Regions from separate parts of the Pseudochelatococcus lubricantis genome, predicted to be linked through region 1. Evidence: predicted binding sites of a transcription regulator. Region 1 holds the regulator's gene; each other region holds the start of a gene.
The links. Region 1 encodes PhoB, which activates phosphate uptake and scavenging genes when phosphate is short. Its sites were predicted from a motif close to TGTCATNNANCTGTCAT; they were not measured.
Positions count from the first base shown of each region.

Region 2: the regulator PhoB is predicted to act here: its motif matches at 1,807-1,823, upstream of ACFFJ7_RS03870 (PstS family phosphate ABC transporter substrate-binding protein).
Region 3: the regulator PhoB is predicted to act here: its motif matches at 1,238-1,254, upstream of ACFFJ7_RS01040 (glycerophosphodiester phosphodiesterase family protein).
Region 4: the regulator PhoB is predicted to act here: its motif matches at 1,714-1,730, upstream of ACFFJ7_RS14835 (esterase-like activity of phytase family protein).

Region 1 is NZ_JBHLXC010000005.1:9,309-12,640, forward strand. Features, by position in the region: gene phoU (phosphate signaling complex protein PhoU) at 1-352, shown strand, start outside; gene phoB (phosphate regulon transcriptional regulator PhoB) at 926-1,630, shown strand; gene ACFFJ7_RS10775 (GcrA family cell cycle regulator) at 1,782-2,378, opposite strand; gene ACFFJ7_RS10780 (aspartate aminotransferase family protein) at 2,974-3,332, shown strand, end outside.
Region 2 is NZ_JBHLXC010000002.1:213,188-216,519, forward strand. Features, by position in the region: gene pstC (phosphate ABC transporter permease subunit PstC) at 1-577, opposite strand, end outside; gene ACFFJ7_RS03870 (PstS family phosphate ABC transporter substrate-binding protein) at 701-1,738, opposite strand; gene pstS (phosphate ABC transporter substrate-binding protein PstS) at 2,064-3,173, opposite strand; gene ACFFJ7_RS03880 (arsenate reductase ArsC) at 3,298-3,332, opposite strand, start outside.
Region 3 is NZ_JBHLXC010000001.1:251,057-254,388, forward strand. Features, by position in the region: gene ACFFJ7_RS01030 (inositol monophosphatase family protein) at 1-41, opposite strand, end outside; gene ACFFJ7_RS01035 (ROK family transcriptional regulator) at 65-1,186, opposite strand; gene ACFFJ7_RS01040 (glycerophosphodiester phosphodiesterase family protein) at 1,347-3,332, shown strand, end outside.
Region 4 is NZ_JBHLXC010000007.1:284,920-288,251, forward strand. Features, by position in the region: gene ACFFJ7_RS14825 (helicase HerA-like domain-containing protein) at 1-277, shown strand, start outside; gene ACFFJ7_RS14830 (dipeptidase) at 308-1,690, shown strand; gene ACFFJ7_RS14835 (esterase-like activity of phytase family protein) at 1,803-3,158, shown strand; gene murJ (murein biosynthesis integral membrane protein MurJ) at 3,308-3,332, opposite strand, start outside.

The DNA.
Region 1 (3,332 bases):
CGTCGGCGGCGTGCAGCACATGAGCGATCTGGTGCAGGAGCAGCTCAAGGACGTCCTCGACGCCTACGCCCAGCGCGATGAGAAGAAGGCGCTCGAAGTGTGGAACCGCGACGACCGCATCGACGCGCTCTACAACTCCGTCTTCCGCGAACTGCTTACCTACATGATGGAAGACACGCGCAACATCACGTTCTGCACGCACCTGCTGTTCCTCGCCAAGAACATCGAGCGTATCGGCGATCACACCACCAACATCGCCGAGACGATCTACTTCCTGACGACCGGCGAAACGCTGGCGGGCGAGCGTCCGAAGGGCGACACCACGAGCTTCGCCACCACGCCTGCGGTGTGATGGACGTGCAATGCCGGGGTGCCTGCGCGGCGGGGTCACTAGAGCGGTTTGCATTCAAGTCAATCCATAGAATCGAATGCAAGTTGCGATAAAATGTAGAATTTAGAGCGCACGCCCTGATTTCATCAGAGCGTGCGCTCTAGGCCGGATTTGTTGGAGGGCAGCGCTGATGAAGGGCTTCCTCCGGCATGAAGGAATGGATCGGGCGTACAGGAAAATCTGGACGTCTCAAGCGATGCGCTGATCGTTCCGGCACGTCGGGAACGCTTTCGGACTGCGGTCCGAAAGTTCTTGCTGTCGTGCGCGGCGTCATCCCATGCCAGCGGCCAAGTCCGGGAGGCGCCATGCCGGCGCTACCGGTCTCTTCGACGGGTCTCATGCGGGTCTTGTTCAAGCGCCGCACGAACCCGACCACTTCTCGACGAGTCGCGCTCTTCGGGAAACGGCGTTACCGGACAGGGTGCATTGCGCGTCGGCGCCCGTTCGCACGGCTTTGCCCACCAAGGCAGTGTAGCCCGAGCGCGTGAAGTTTCGATGTCTCGCACTTGCTGCGGGCGATACCACGAGGACCTCATGGTAGGACCACGCATTCTCATCGTGGAGGACGAGGAGCCGCTCGCGCTGCTTCTTCGCTACAACCTCGAAGCCGAGGGCTATTCCGTCGACAGCGTGGGACGCGGTGACGAGGCGGAAATCAGGCTGAGGGAGCAGGTTCCCGATCTCGTCCTGCTCGACTGGATGTTGCCCGGCCTCTCCGGCATCGAGCTGTGCCGGCGCGTGCGCGCGCGCGGCGACACCGAGCGCCTGCCGATCATCATGCTCACGGCGCGCGGCGACGAGGGCGAGCGGGTGCGGGGCCTCGCCACCGGCGCGGATGATTACGTCGTCAAGCCCTTCTCGGTGCCGGAACTGCTGGCGCGCGTGCGCGCGCTGCTGCGCAGGACCAAGCCCGGGCACGTGGCGACGCTGCTGCTGGCCGGCGATATCGAACTTGACCGCGAGACGCGGCGCGTGCGCCGCAGCGGCCGCGAGCTGCATCTGGGGCCGACCGAGTTCAAACTGCTAGAATTCCTGATGCAGAGCCCGGGCCGTGTCTTCACCCGCGAGCAGTTGCTCGACGGCGTCTGGGGGCACGATGTCTATATCGACGAGCGGACCGTGGATGTGCATGTCGGGCGTCTGCGCAAGGCCATCAACCGCGCCCGCAGTCCGGATCCGATCCGCACCGTGCGTGGCGCAGGATATGCGTTTGACGAAACCTTTGCGCGCAGCGAATAGCTGACATGCACAAATCGGGTGATCCGCTTATCCCTGCGTGCATATGCCGCAGGCGCCGCGTGTCATTGACAGTTCTCCAGCAAAAAGGCCGCCGGGAAGACCGGCGGCCTTGTCATATCGAATGCATCCATGCGGAATGCCGCGCCGCCGCTCAGGCCCGTTTGCGGTCGCGGCGACGGTCGAGCACCGGCTGGTAGGCGATGCTGGCGTGGTGCGTGCAGTAGGGCATGCCCGTCACCGCACGCGCGCCGCAGAAGCGGAAATTCGGGGAGGTCGGATCGCCGACCGGCCAGCGGCACATGTATTCGCGCAGATCCATGATCGTGACACGCTCGGACATCGGCACGACAACGTTCTCCCGCACTACGGGCACGATGTCCGTCGCGAGGGTTGCCGCCGGCATGTCATCGGGCTCCGCGGCGAGCGCCGCCGTCGCGAGGGCGGCGTTGCCGAAGGTCGATGCCAACGGCTGCGGGACCGGCGCGGGCGCGGCGACCGAAGGGGCCTGGCGGGGGGCGGAAACGACAGGCGCAGCCGGGGCCGGCGCCTTTCGCGGCGGACGGGGCGTCTGGGCGGCAGGGGCCTTCGCACGGCCCGACAGACCCAGACGATGAACCTTGCCGATCACCGCATTGCGACTGACGCCGCCGATCTCCGTTGCGATCTGGCTGGCGCTCAGGCCATCGCTCCAGAGTTTGCGCAACTGCTCGACACGTTCGTCAGTCCAGGTATTGCCGGGATCGCTCATTACTCATGCTCCATCATGCCGCGTCTCGCGCGGAATCCTTCAAGTCGCCGGCAAGTGACCTGTTGCCGGGCGCAACGTTCGCCTCATGGGAAACGCTGGAAGGAACAGCCGGACGATATTTCGTGGCTCTCAAGCGGGAAACTACTATATGCCGTGACTCTCCGGCAAGAGTCGTGCTTGCACAAGCATGCATTTTCCCACAGGAGAGATTGTAAACGAACTCTTGATGCCATGAAAAATGCTGTGAATGCCGGCAATTTCAAGGCCGTGTGACAAAATTCTTCACGCCGGCGGCTGCGGCTTCATGTCCTGCTGCCTCCGGGCCGGCTCCGGCAGCCGGCAACACGAGCGCCAATCGGCTTCAGTTTGTGCTTGAATGTCTTTCGCACTGACAATAAGTTAAACAGGTTGCCGCCCCGTGGGGCGGCTTTTTCCGTTTCCCGTGGCGGAGCCATGCCCTGTTTGCATGGAACCCGGTCCCGGGATTTCGTGTGACGGCGGATGCTGCACATGGCCGGGCGCAGGTCGCGGCCGGCGCTGCCGCTGTCTTTCGTGCGCAGGCCGTGATCGCCTGCCTGCCCCTGGAGTATCTGCTGTGACGTCGCCACTTCTGCCGACCTATGCGCGGGCTGATGTAATCTTCGAGAAAGGTGAAGGTGTCTGGCTTGTGGCGCGCGACGGGCAGCGATATCTCGACCTCGGCTCGGGCATCGGCGTCAACGCGCTTGGCTACAGCCATCCCGCGCTGCTGGCGGCGCTCGCCGAGCAGGGCGGCAAGCTGTGGCACATCTCGAACCTGTTCCAGAACCCGCAGGCGGAGCGCCTTGCCGGGCGGCTCGTCGACGCGAGCTTCGCCGATACCGTGTTCTTCACCAACTCGGGGGCGGAGGCGCTCGAATGCGCCATCAAGACGGCGCGCAAGTATCACTCGGCCGACGGCCATCCGGAGCGCTA
Region 2 (3,332 bases), on a different contig from region 1:
CCGGGATGATCACCTTGAAGGTGGTCTGAAGGCGCGTCATGCCGAGCGCGAATGCGCCCTCGCGCAGCGACGCGGGAACGGCACGCATTGCATCCTCGCTGATCGAGACGATGTAGGGCAGGATCATGATGCCGAGCACGATCCCCGGAACCAGCAGGTTGAACCCGGTCAAGCCCGGAATGAAGGTCTGAAACAGCGGCGTCAGGAACAGCAGGGCGAAATATCCATAGACGACCGTCGGTATGGCGCCGAACAGTTCGAGCATCGGCTTAACGGTTTCGCGCACGGCGGCCGGAGCATATTCGCTGAGATAGACAGCGAGAACGGTTCCGAACGGGATCGCGATGGCGATCGCTATACCCGCAGCCCAAAGCGTCGCGGTCAGCAGCGGCAGGATGCCATAGCGGGGTTGCGCGAAAACGGGGGTCCACTGAGTATCAGTGAGGAATGTCCATAGCGATACTTCGGTAAAAAAGCCCCACGACTCGCTGACGAGGACATAAACGATCGCGGCAGTCACGAACACGGAAAGCGCCGCCGACAGAAAGAGCACGGCGCGCATGCCGAGATCGATCAACCGGCGTCGGCGAAGGAAGGCCTCGGAAGGCCGGAAGGCGTCAGCCGACGAACTCATTGGCGCATCTCCGGTAGTGATGATGGCCGAGGCGCTTGACCTCAGCCATCGGGGCTGGTCATCGCGTCAGTTGGCTGCGTCCTGAACCAGATCGGTCACAGTCACGCCGATCTTGGAGCCGCCCTCGAAATGGGAGCCTGTCTTGCGGCTCTCGAACTTCATGAGAGCGAGGGTCGCAGCCTCGGCGGGCAGCGCCACGTAGCCAACCTCGCTGACGAGTTCCTTCTGATTATCGGCATCGAACAGGAACGCCACGAACTCACGAACATGTTCCTTCGCGTCCGCCGCCTGCTTGGACACGTAATAGAAGAGCGGGCGGGTCAGCGGCTGATAGGTGCCGTCGGTGGCTGTCGCGATCGAGGGTTCCACGCAGGAGCCGTCCGCCTGCCTGATCGCGACGGCCTTCACCTTGCCGGCGTTCTCGGTGAGGTATGCCAGACCGAGGAAGCCGAGGGCATTCTTGTCGCCGATCACCCCCTGGATGGTGATGTTGTCGTCTTCCGTCGCCGTGTAGTCGCCGCGGCTGGAGTGTTCCTTACCGTTGATAGCCAGCGTGTAATAGTCGTATGTGCCGGAATCAGTGCCGGCGCCGAACAGGGCCAGACGACCGCTCGGGAAGCCTTCGCGGACCAGATTCCAGTTCTGGACCTTGCCCTGTGCCTCCGGTTCCCAGATTTTCTTCAACTCGGCAACGGAAAGGCAGGTAGCCCAATCGTTGCCCGGATTAATGATGGTTGCCAGAGCATCGACGGCCACCGGCAGCTCGATAAATTCGATGCCGCTTTCCTTGCAAAGCGCGATTTCCTCGGAGCGGATCGGACGCGATGCGCCGGTGATGTCGGTTTCGCCGCGACAGAATTTCTTGAACCCGCCGCCTGTGCCGGACGAGCCGACGGTAGCTAGGATCTTGCCTGACTGCTTGTTCTGAAACTCCTCCGCCATGGCTTCGGAGATCGGGAAAACCGTGCTCGATCCATCGATCAGGACGGTCGGCGCCTGCTGGGCGAAGGAAGGCGTAAGCAGGCAGCCAAGCATGAACGCGGCCGTTGCCGCCTTGATGAGCGACTTCGACGCGGGAGCGATGGGGTGGGTTCTGCTGGTCATGGCGACTCTCTTATGAGCATGGGAAGGGGCGGCACCGACAGCGCCTATGCTTCACATAGTAATCACAGATGACAATTGTGTGTCAAATAAGTAATATCATAGTATCTGGATGTATTGATATATATTGAATGGCAATTCTCTATGTGAAATACACATATAATCTGGCAGTTACATTTTTATTACCCGCATCCGACAGGGCTGGTTTGGTGAGGCGTTGCGTTTTCGATCGCGCCCCCGAGCGCCATCCGATGACGTTTCGTCGGATGGCGCAGCCACTTTCCCGATCGCGGGAAACCCGCGATCGCCCCTCTGCAATCGCCCTCCGTCAGTGCAACCCCGCAAGGATCGCCTGCGCACGGTTCACGACGGGCGCGGGCAACGGGATGTAGCCGAGTCCTTCGGCGAAAGTCTGGCCCTCTACCAGTCCCCAGCCGACGAACCGCTTCAGTCCATCGGCGACCTGCGGATCCTTGTTGGCCTTGCGCAACAAGGTCCAGCTATAGGAAACGATGGGATAGACCGTATCGCCCACGGGGTCGGGTATGATCTGACGTCCATCCTCCGGCATGCCATCAAGCGCAGAGGCAAGCGCTGCCGAGCCTGAAGCGCCGTCCGCACGAACGTACTGCCCGGCCCTGTTCTCGATCAGCGCAGACCGCAGGTTCAACTGTGCGGCGAAGGAATACTCGACATATCCGATGGAGTATTCCGCGATCGCGATCCGGCCTGCGACACCTTCATTGCCTGAAACGATCATCGCGTTGTTCGGCCAGGCGACGGTGGTGCCGACCTCCTTCCAGGCGTCGCTCACCGCAGCGAGATGGGTGGTGAAAGAGAAGGTCGTGCCGCTCGCGTCTCGCCGGGCAACGACAGCGATATTGCGCTTCGGAATGTCGACGCCCGGATTGGCGGCACGAATCAGCGGATCGTCCCACGTCTTGATCCTGCCGCTCATGATGCCGACGAGGGCTTGGCGGCTTAGCCGCAGATCCCCCGAGAAGCCCGGGATGTTATAGGCCAGAACGACCATCCCCGCGGTGGTCGGCACATGCAACACGTTCTCCGGCACGTTCGCGATTTCTGCATCGGTCATCGGGCGCTCGGTCGAGCCGAAAGCAACGCTCCCCTGCGTGAAGCGCCGAATGCCCTCACCACTGCCAACGCTCTTGTAGGTGACGGTGATGTCCGGGTTGGCCCGGTTGAACTCGGCCATCCACTCTTTGTAGAGATTGGAATGGAATGATGATCCGGCTCCATTGAGTTCAACGGCTCTCGCCTGTCCGGCAAGACAGAAGGCCGCTGCAAGCGTTGCCGCATAAAGCGCGTTCTTCGGGCTAAAGCTCTCCATGAACCATTCTCCAAAGCAGGATCGGGCAACGGTGACAGGCGTGCGCCTTGTTTGAACGAGATGGAAAAGTTTATTTCCGCTGATCATGATAACCTCTTGCTCTGTTGCAGAACACGAACTGACGCATTCTAATAATAAATATTTATTATATACACAATACATAATATTATAATAATATAAATATCGTTTTACTTGGATATATAGAAGAATTTCATCCATTATGGCGGTCTGATATGGTCGCTTGGG
Region 3 (3,332 bases), on a different contig from region 1:
TGCTGAAGGTGATCCTGCGGACAGATATCGTTGTGTGACATCGGTAGGCCTTGCATTGCGCGATTCAGATGATGGCGTTCGGGAAGAAGCGGTCGAAGAAGGGCACGCACGCCGCCCCGATCGCGCCGCTCGACGGACCGAGCGTGGAGGGAACGACGGGTGCGACCCGGAGCCCGCGCGACGGCCCGGCGAGGGTCTCCCACGCGATCCGCCCCGTCAACTCCTGAGTCAGCCAGCGCGGCAGGCGCCCGCCGATGACGATGATGCTCGGATCGTAGAAGCCCGTCGCGATGCGCACGGCCTCCGCGAGCTGACCCGCTGCGCGGTCGAGCCACCGCTCCACGGTATCGCGCCCGTTCCCGGGCACGGATTCGAGGTCGGCGACGTCGGTCAGATGGATGTCGACAGCCGCCAGGGTCTCGATGAGATCGGTGCCGGTGGGACGCGGCTTGCCATAGGGAAACAGCACGCCGGTCACACCCGAATTGCCGTAGGCACCCCTGTAGAGACGCCCGTCGAGCACGATGCCGGCGTTGAAGCCGTGCCCGAGGTGGTACTTGAAGAGCATGCGGTGCCGGTGGCCGTTGGCGAAGTAATACTCGCCGAGCGCCGCACAGGCGCCGTCGTTCTCGATGACGGCCGGCATGCCGCAGACGCTGCCGAAGACGTCGGCGATGTTGATGTCGCCGTATTCGAGGAACAGGCTGTGCGCGAACACGGACTCCTTGTCCGGCGCGAAGTTGCCCGGCACCGAGACGCCGACACCGACGATGGCGTCCAGGTCGATCCCGTGCTGCCAGATCATGTGCGAGAGAATACCGTTCGCCTTTTCGGCGGCCACCGTGGGCGACGATTGCTCGATCCGCTCGCGCGTCATGGATACGACGGTCCCCGCGAGATCGATGATGGCGACGTCGACGACGTTCAGCGCGAAGTTGATGCCCGCCGAAAAGATCTGCCCCGCCGCTATGGTGAGCGTGCGCACAGGCTGCCCGAGCTTGCCCTCCCGCTCCGCGCTCTCGCTCACGATCCCCATCGCGACGAGGCGTGAGGCGATGCGGGAAATGCTCGCCTCCGTCATGTCCAGCCTCCTGGCGACATCCTTGCGCGACAGCGCCTTTTCCATGAACAGCAACTGCAGGAACCTGCGGTCGCTGTAGGACAACAGCGTCTGGACATCGGCCATGGCTTCTCCTCCTCGCCCAGCCATTTACGACACCCAGATTAAATTGCAAGATGTAATTTAATCGTCATCGACAGGTGCTAGGCATCTGTACGCTTTGGGGTTGGTGCGGCTTCCGGTGTCCGGTCGCGGCGCCTGGCGGCTGAATGACGAGGAGGCCACAATGACTGATACTGGTGTTCGTGAAGAAGGCGTCATCTATAGTGGCGCCTTCAATTTTGCGTTTGTCCGTTATGATCAGAACACGGTCGACGCCGGATATATCTCCGCGCAGCAGACGGCCGACGGCAGCGACGGCAACAACGTGACCATTGCGCTCAAGCGGAATACGTACTGGTTCGCGCTGGATCATGGCCGGATCGATAATTCGAACCGCGGCGACTACCACATCCGCGCGGGATCGGCGACGAACGACGCCATCAACGGCATTTTCGTCGCCTCGATCGCGTCGAACGGTGTCGACTGGGGCTTCGGGGACGGCGTCCAGTATGGCGCGGCGTCCATCGGCTACCGCTCCGACAACTCGCTGTTCGTGTCGGTGAATGAAGCGCCGACGGGCAACGAGTTCAACAGCGACATCTCCGCCGCCTATTTCGACTTCTCCCGCTTCACGGGCGCGTGGGTCCGCAACGGCGGCAACACCGTCGTTTCATCGGCCGGCTTCGCGGACAAGGCCGAGGTGTCGCGCAACAGCGACTACACCTACACGGTGACGCTCGACGGCGTGAACAGCCTGACGGACGGCATCCTGCTCGTGACCGGCGGCGCCAACAAGGGCGTCTACACGGCCGCGCGGCCGAAGGAAGACGGCAGCGGCTGGGTCATCGGCACGCACAACAACACCCACAACGGCTATGTCTACGACAACGAGGACTTCGGCTTCACCTACATTCCGACGGGCCACAAGGACGTCACTTTCGGGCGTGTGCTGAGCGACGGATCGTCGTCCGTCTCCAACGGCAATTACAACATCGTCAAGCTCGGCACCGGCGAGTACAAGCTCACCATCAACGGCCTGACGCCGAAGGACGGCGCTCTGGTGCTGAGCCCCGAGGGCCTCGACGGCGCCAACATAGACAATATCGTGTCGTATCAGGAGGTCGAGGACGGCTGGATCATCCAGACGCGCGACATTCCCTCCATGCAGCTTGAGGACGCGGGCGAGACGGTGCATCCGGACCGCTTCGCGGACCTGATCGGCGACGTGAACCCGGACTATGTGAACGCGCCCATCGACCGGATCATCGACTCCTATCAGGACGCCAAGGACGGCAACACGCTGATCGCGGCGCACCGGGCGGGCTATTACGAGGACGGGGCGCGCATCCTGCCCGAGAACTCCCTCAAGGCGATCGAGCACGCGATCAGCCTCGGTGTCGACATCATCGAGACCGACATCCAGCGGACCGCCGACGGGCACTATGTCCTGATGCACGACGGCAGCGTCAACCGCACGACGACCGGAACGGGCAATGTCAGCAGCCTGACGCTGGAACAGATCAAGTCGCTCAATCTCGTCATCGAGGGCACCCGCGAGGTCACGGACCAGAAGGTTCTGACCATCGAGGAACTGTTCGCGGCGATCGATGACAAGGTGATGGTCAACCTCGACAAGGTCTCCGTGGCGAACATTCCCGCCATCGCGAGGCTCGGCGAGGCGGCCGGTGTCGCCGACCAGCTTCTGTTCAAGGCCGCGATCACCAATGATGCGTCCCTGGCCGCCGTGAAAGCGGCGCTCGATGCGTCGCCTGCCGGAATCCACTTCATGCCGATCATGTATCCGGGCGTGTCGGCGGCATTCGTCGAAAAGGTGTTCTCGACGATCCCCGTCGACGCGGTCGAGATCAATGTCTATGCATCGGGCCCCGGGCAGGTCGAGGACCCCGGCTACTTCTTCATGCCCGAAATCAAGGCGCTTTTCGAGCAATATGACGTTCGCTACTTCATGAATACGCTTTTCCAGGGCTCCGGCAATTCGAGCGGCTCGATGAGCGGCAACCGCGGGGACTTCCTCGGCCTGGAGCGTCCCGATCTCGTCTATGGCTTCTGGGCGGATCAGGGCGTGTCGATCATCCAGACCGACGAGCCGCGGATCGCGATCAATTATCTGAACGAGAACGGTTATCGCCTGCCTCTCGCGGTGCTTGGC
Region 4 (3,332 bases), on a different contig from region 1:
CCGGGGCGCGGCGGAGGCCACCAATGCGCCGCAGGCGGAGGCGGGTGTGCTCGGCGGCATCGGCGATTTCCTGGGCTCGATCTTCGGCACCTCGCGCCCGCGCGGTGAGCGGCTGACGACGGGGCAAGCAATTGCCCGCGACGTGACCCGCAGCGTCACGGACAGGGTGCTCGGACAGCTCGCGGCCGATGTCGGCCGCTCCATCGGCGGGCAGACGGGCAGCAGCATCGGCCGCGCCATCGTGCGCGGCACGCTGGGCGGCATCCTGCGGCGCTGAACGTATCGGATTTCTGGAAGGACGCTTAACATGTCGCAGCTCGACGCTGTTCTTGCCCATATCGACGAAAACCTCGACGCCTCGCTGGAGCGCCTGTTCGCGTTCCTGCGAATTGCCTCCATCTCCACCGATCCGGCCCACCGGGACGAGTGCCGCCGCGCGGCGGAATACGTGCGCGCCGAACTCGCCGGGCTCGGCTTCCGGGCCGACGTGCACCCCACCCCCGGCCATCCCGTCGTGCTCGGCGCGCAGGACGGCGCCTCCGACACGCGCGTGCTGTTCTACGGCCACTACGACGTGCAGCCCGTCGATCCGCTGGAACTGTGGGACAGCCAGCCCTTCGAGCCGCGGATCGAGACCCTGCCGGATGGCGGCAAGATCATCCGCGCGCGCGGCGCCGCCGACGACAAGGGGCAGATTCTCACCTTTCTGGAGGCCGTGCGCGCGTGGAAGGCGGTCACCGGCACGTTGCCTGTCGGCGTCTCCGTGCTGATCGAGGGCGAGGAGGAGGTGGGCTCGGTCAACCTGCCGGCCTTCGTCGACGCCAGCCTGCCGAAGCTGCGGGCGGATGTCGTGCTCGTGTGCGACACGAACCAGTGGGATCCGGAGACACCTGCCATCACCACTGGCCTGCGCGGCCTCGTCCACGACGAGATCGTCGTCCGCACGGCCGATCGCGATCTGCATTCGGGCCTGTTCGGCGGTGCCGCGCAGAACGCCATCCACGTGCTCGCCGGCATCATCGCCGCGCTGCGCGACAAGGAAGGGCGCATCACCATCCCCGGTTTCTACGAAGGCGTGCCCGAGGTGCCGGAGGAGGTGCGTGCCGAATGGCGGCAGCTCGGCCTCGACGCGGACACCTTCCTCGGTCCAGTGGGGCTCTCAGTGCCGGCGGGTGAGAAGGACCGCGACGTGATCGAGCAGATCCAGTCCCGTCCGGCCTTCGACATCAACGGCATCATCGGCGGCTATACGGGCGAGGGATCGAAGACCGTCATCCCCGCCGAGGCGCGCGCCAAGATCACCTTCCGTCTCGTGGGCGACCAGAACCCCGTCAGCGTGCGTGACTCCTTCCGCGCTCACGTGCGCGAACTCATCCCCGCCGACGCCTCGGTGACCTTCGGCTCCGGTGATGGCGCACCCGCCGTTTCCGTGCCGCTCGACAGCCCCTGGCTGGCGAAGGCGGCGAAGGCGCTCGCGGACGAATGGGGCAAGGCGCCGGTCACCATCGGCGGCGGCGGCTCCATCCCGATCATCGCCACCCTGCGGAGCAATCTTCGGGCCGAGCCGCTGCTGATCGGATTCGGACTCGACGATGACCGGATTCATTCGCCGAACGAGAAATATGCGTTGAAAAGCTTCCACAAGGGTGCGCGCTCGTGGGCGCGTGTCCTGCAAGAGCTTGCAAAATAACGCTCTTTATCCGGCGAATTGAACGTCACCTTTCTGTCTCCGAACCTTTAACACGAAGACATGAAAGGGGCCGATCAAGAACCCCTGTCATCCACTACAACAGGGGTTTTCGATGCGTATTCCCTCTTCCGTTTTCAGCGCCCTGCTGTTCTCGGCGCTCGTCGCTTCGCCGGCCATGGCTGAGCAGGAGTTCACCGCGACCCTGAAGGGCCATGCCGCGCTGCCGGCGCTCACCATCATCGATGCGCCGGCCGATGCGCCGGCCGACCTGCGCGTTGCCGGCAAGTACGCCACCGGCAAGGCGACCCGCGTCGACGAACCCGAGAGCGTCGAGGGCATCAACGACGGCCGCCCCACCGGCATCAAGTTCCCCTTCAAGGGCCAGGCCGTGCAGGGCCATTCCGGCATCAAGGCCGACCGTGACGGCACCTTCTGGGTCATCACCGACAACGGCATGGGCAACAAGGCCAATTCGCCGGACAACATGCTCTTCATCCACCACTACGCCATCGACTGGAAGGCGAACGCGGTCAACCGGCTCAGCACCACCTTCCTGCACGATCCCGACAAGAAGGTTCCGTTCCGCATCGCCGAGGAAGGCACCGAGAAGCGCTATCTCACGGGTTCCGACTTCGACCTCGAGTCCTTCCAGCTCATCGGCGACAAGATCTGGTTCGGCGAGGAGTTCGGCCCCTACCTGATCCGCACCGACCGCGACGGCAAGGTCGAGGCCGTGATCGAGACGGAAGTCGCGGGCAAGGTCGTCCGTTCGCCCGACCATTACAACATCAAGACGCCGGGCGCGCCGGGCAAGGTGGACTTCGAAGTGCGCCGCTCGAAGGGCTTCGAGGGCATGGCTTCCTCGCCGGACGGCAAGTTCCTCTATCCGCTGCTCGAAGGCGCGCTGTGGGATGCCGCGACGAACGCCACCGAGAAGGACAACGGCAAGGAATACCTGCGTATTCTTGAATTCGATGTGGCCAATCAGAAGTGGACCGGCCGCTTCTGGAAGTTCCCGCTTGAGGAGAACGGCCACTCCATCGGCGACTTCAACATGGTCGACGCCACCCACGGCCTCATCATCGAGCGCGACGACACCGAAGGCACCGCGAGCAAGGCCTGCCCGGCCGGCGAGAAGCGCAAGGATTGCTTCGCTACCCCCGCCAAGTTCAAGCGCGTCTACAAGATCGAGCTGACCGACGAGAACGCTGGCAAGGACGCCCGCAAGATCGGCTACATCGACCTGATGAAGATCCAGGATCCGGACAAGGTCGCCATCAAGGGCGAGAAGAACGGCACGCTGGACTTCCCCTTCTTCACCATCGAGAACGTCGACGTCGTGGACGCCACGCACATCATCGTCGGCAACGACAACAACCTGCCGTTCTCCGCCAGCCGCGATCCCAACAAGGCCGACGACAACGAGTTCATCCTGCTCGAAGTCAAGGACTTCCTCGCCGCCAAGTGATTTCTTGTCAATTGGTGTTTGATTTCTTGTCACCTGGCGTTCGCGCATACGCATTCAGGCCCCGGCAGATCCTGCCGGGGTTTTTTGTTATTTGCCGGTTGTGTATTGGCAGGTCGGCCGGTGTTTGACGAACGTAACTTCCGGATGCCTCAGCGCCTGCGCAGCGGGATCGGC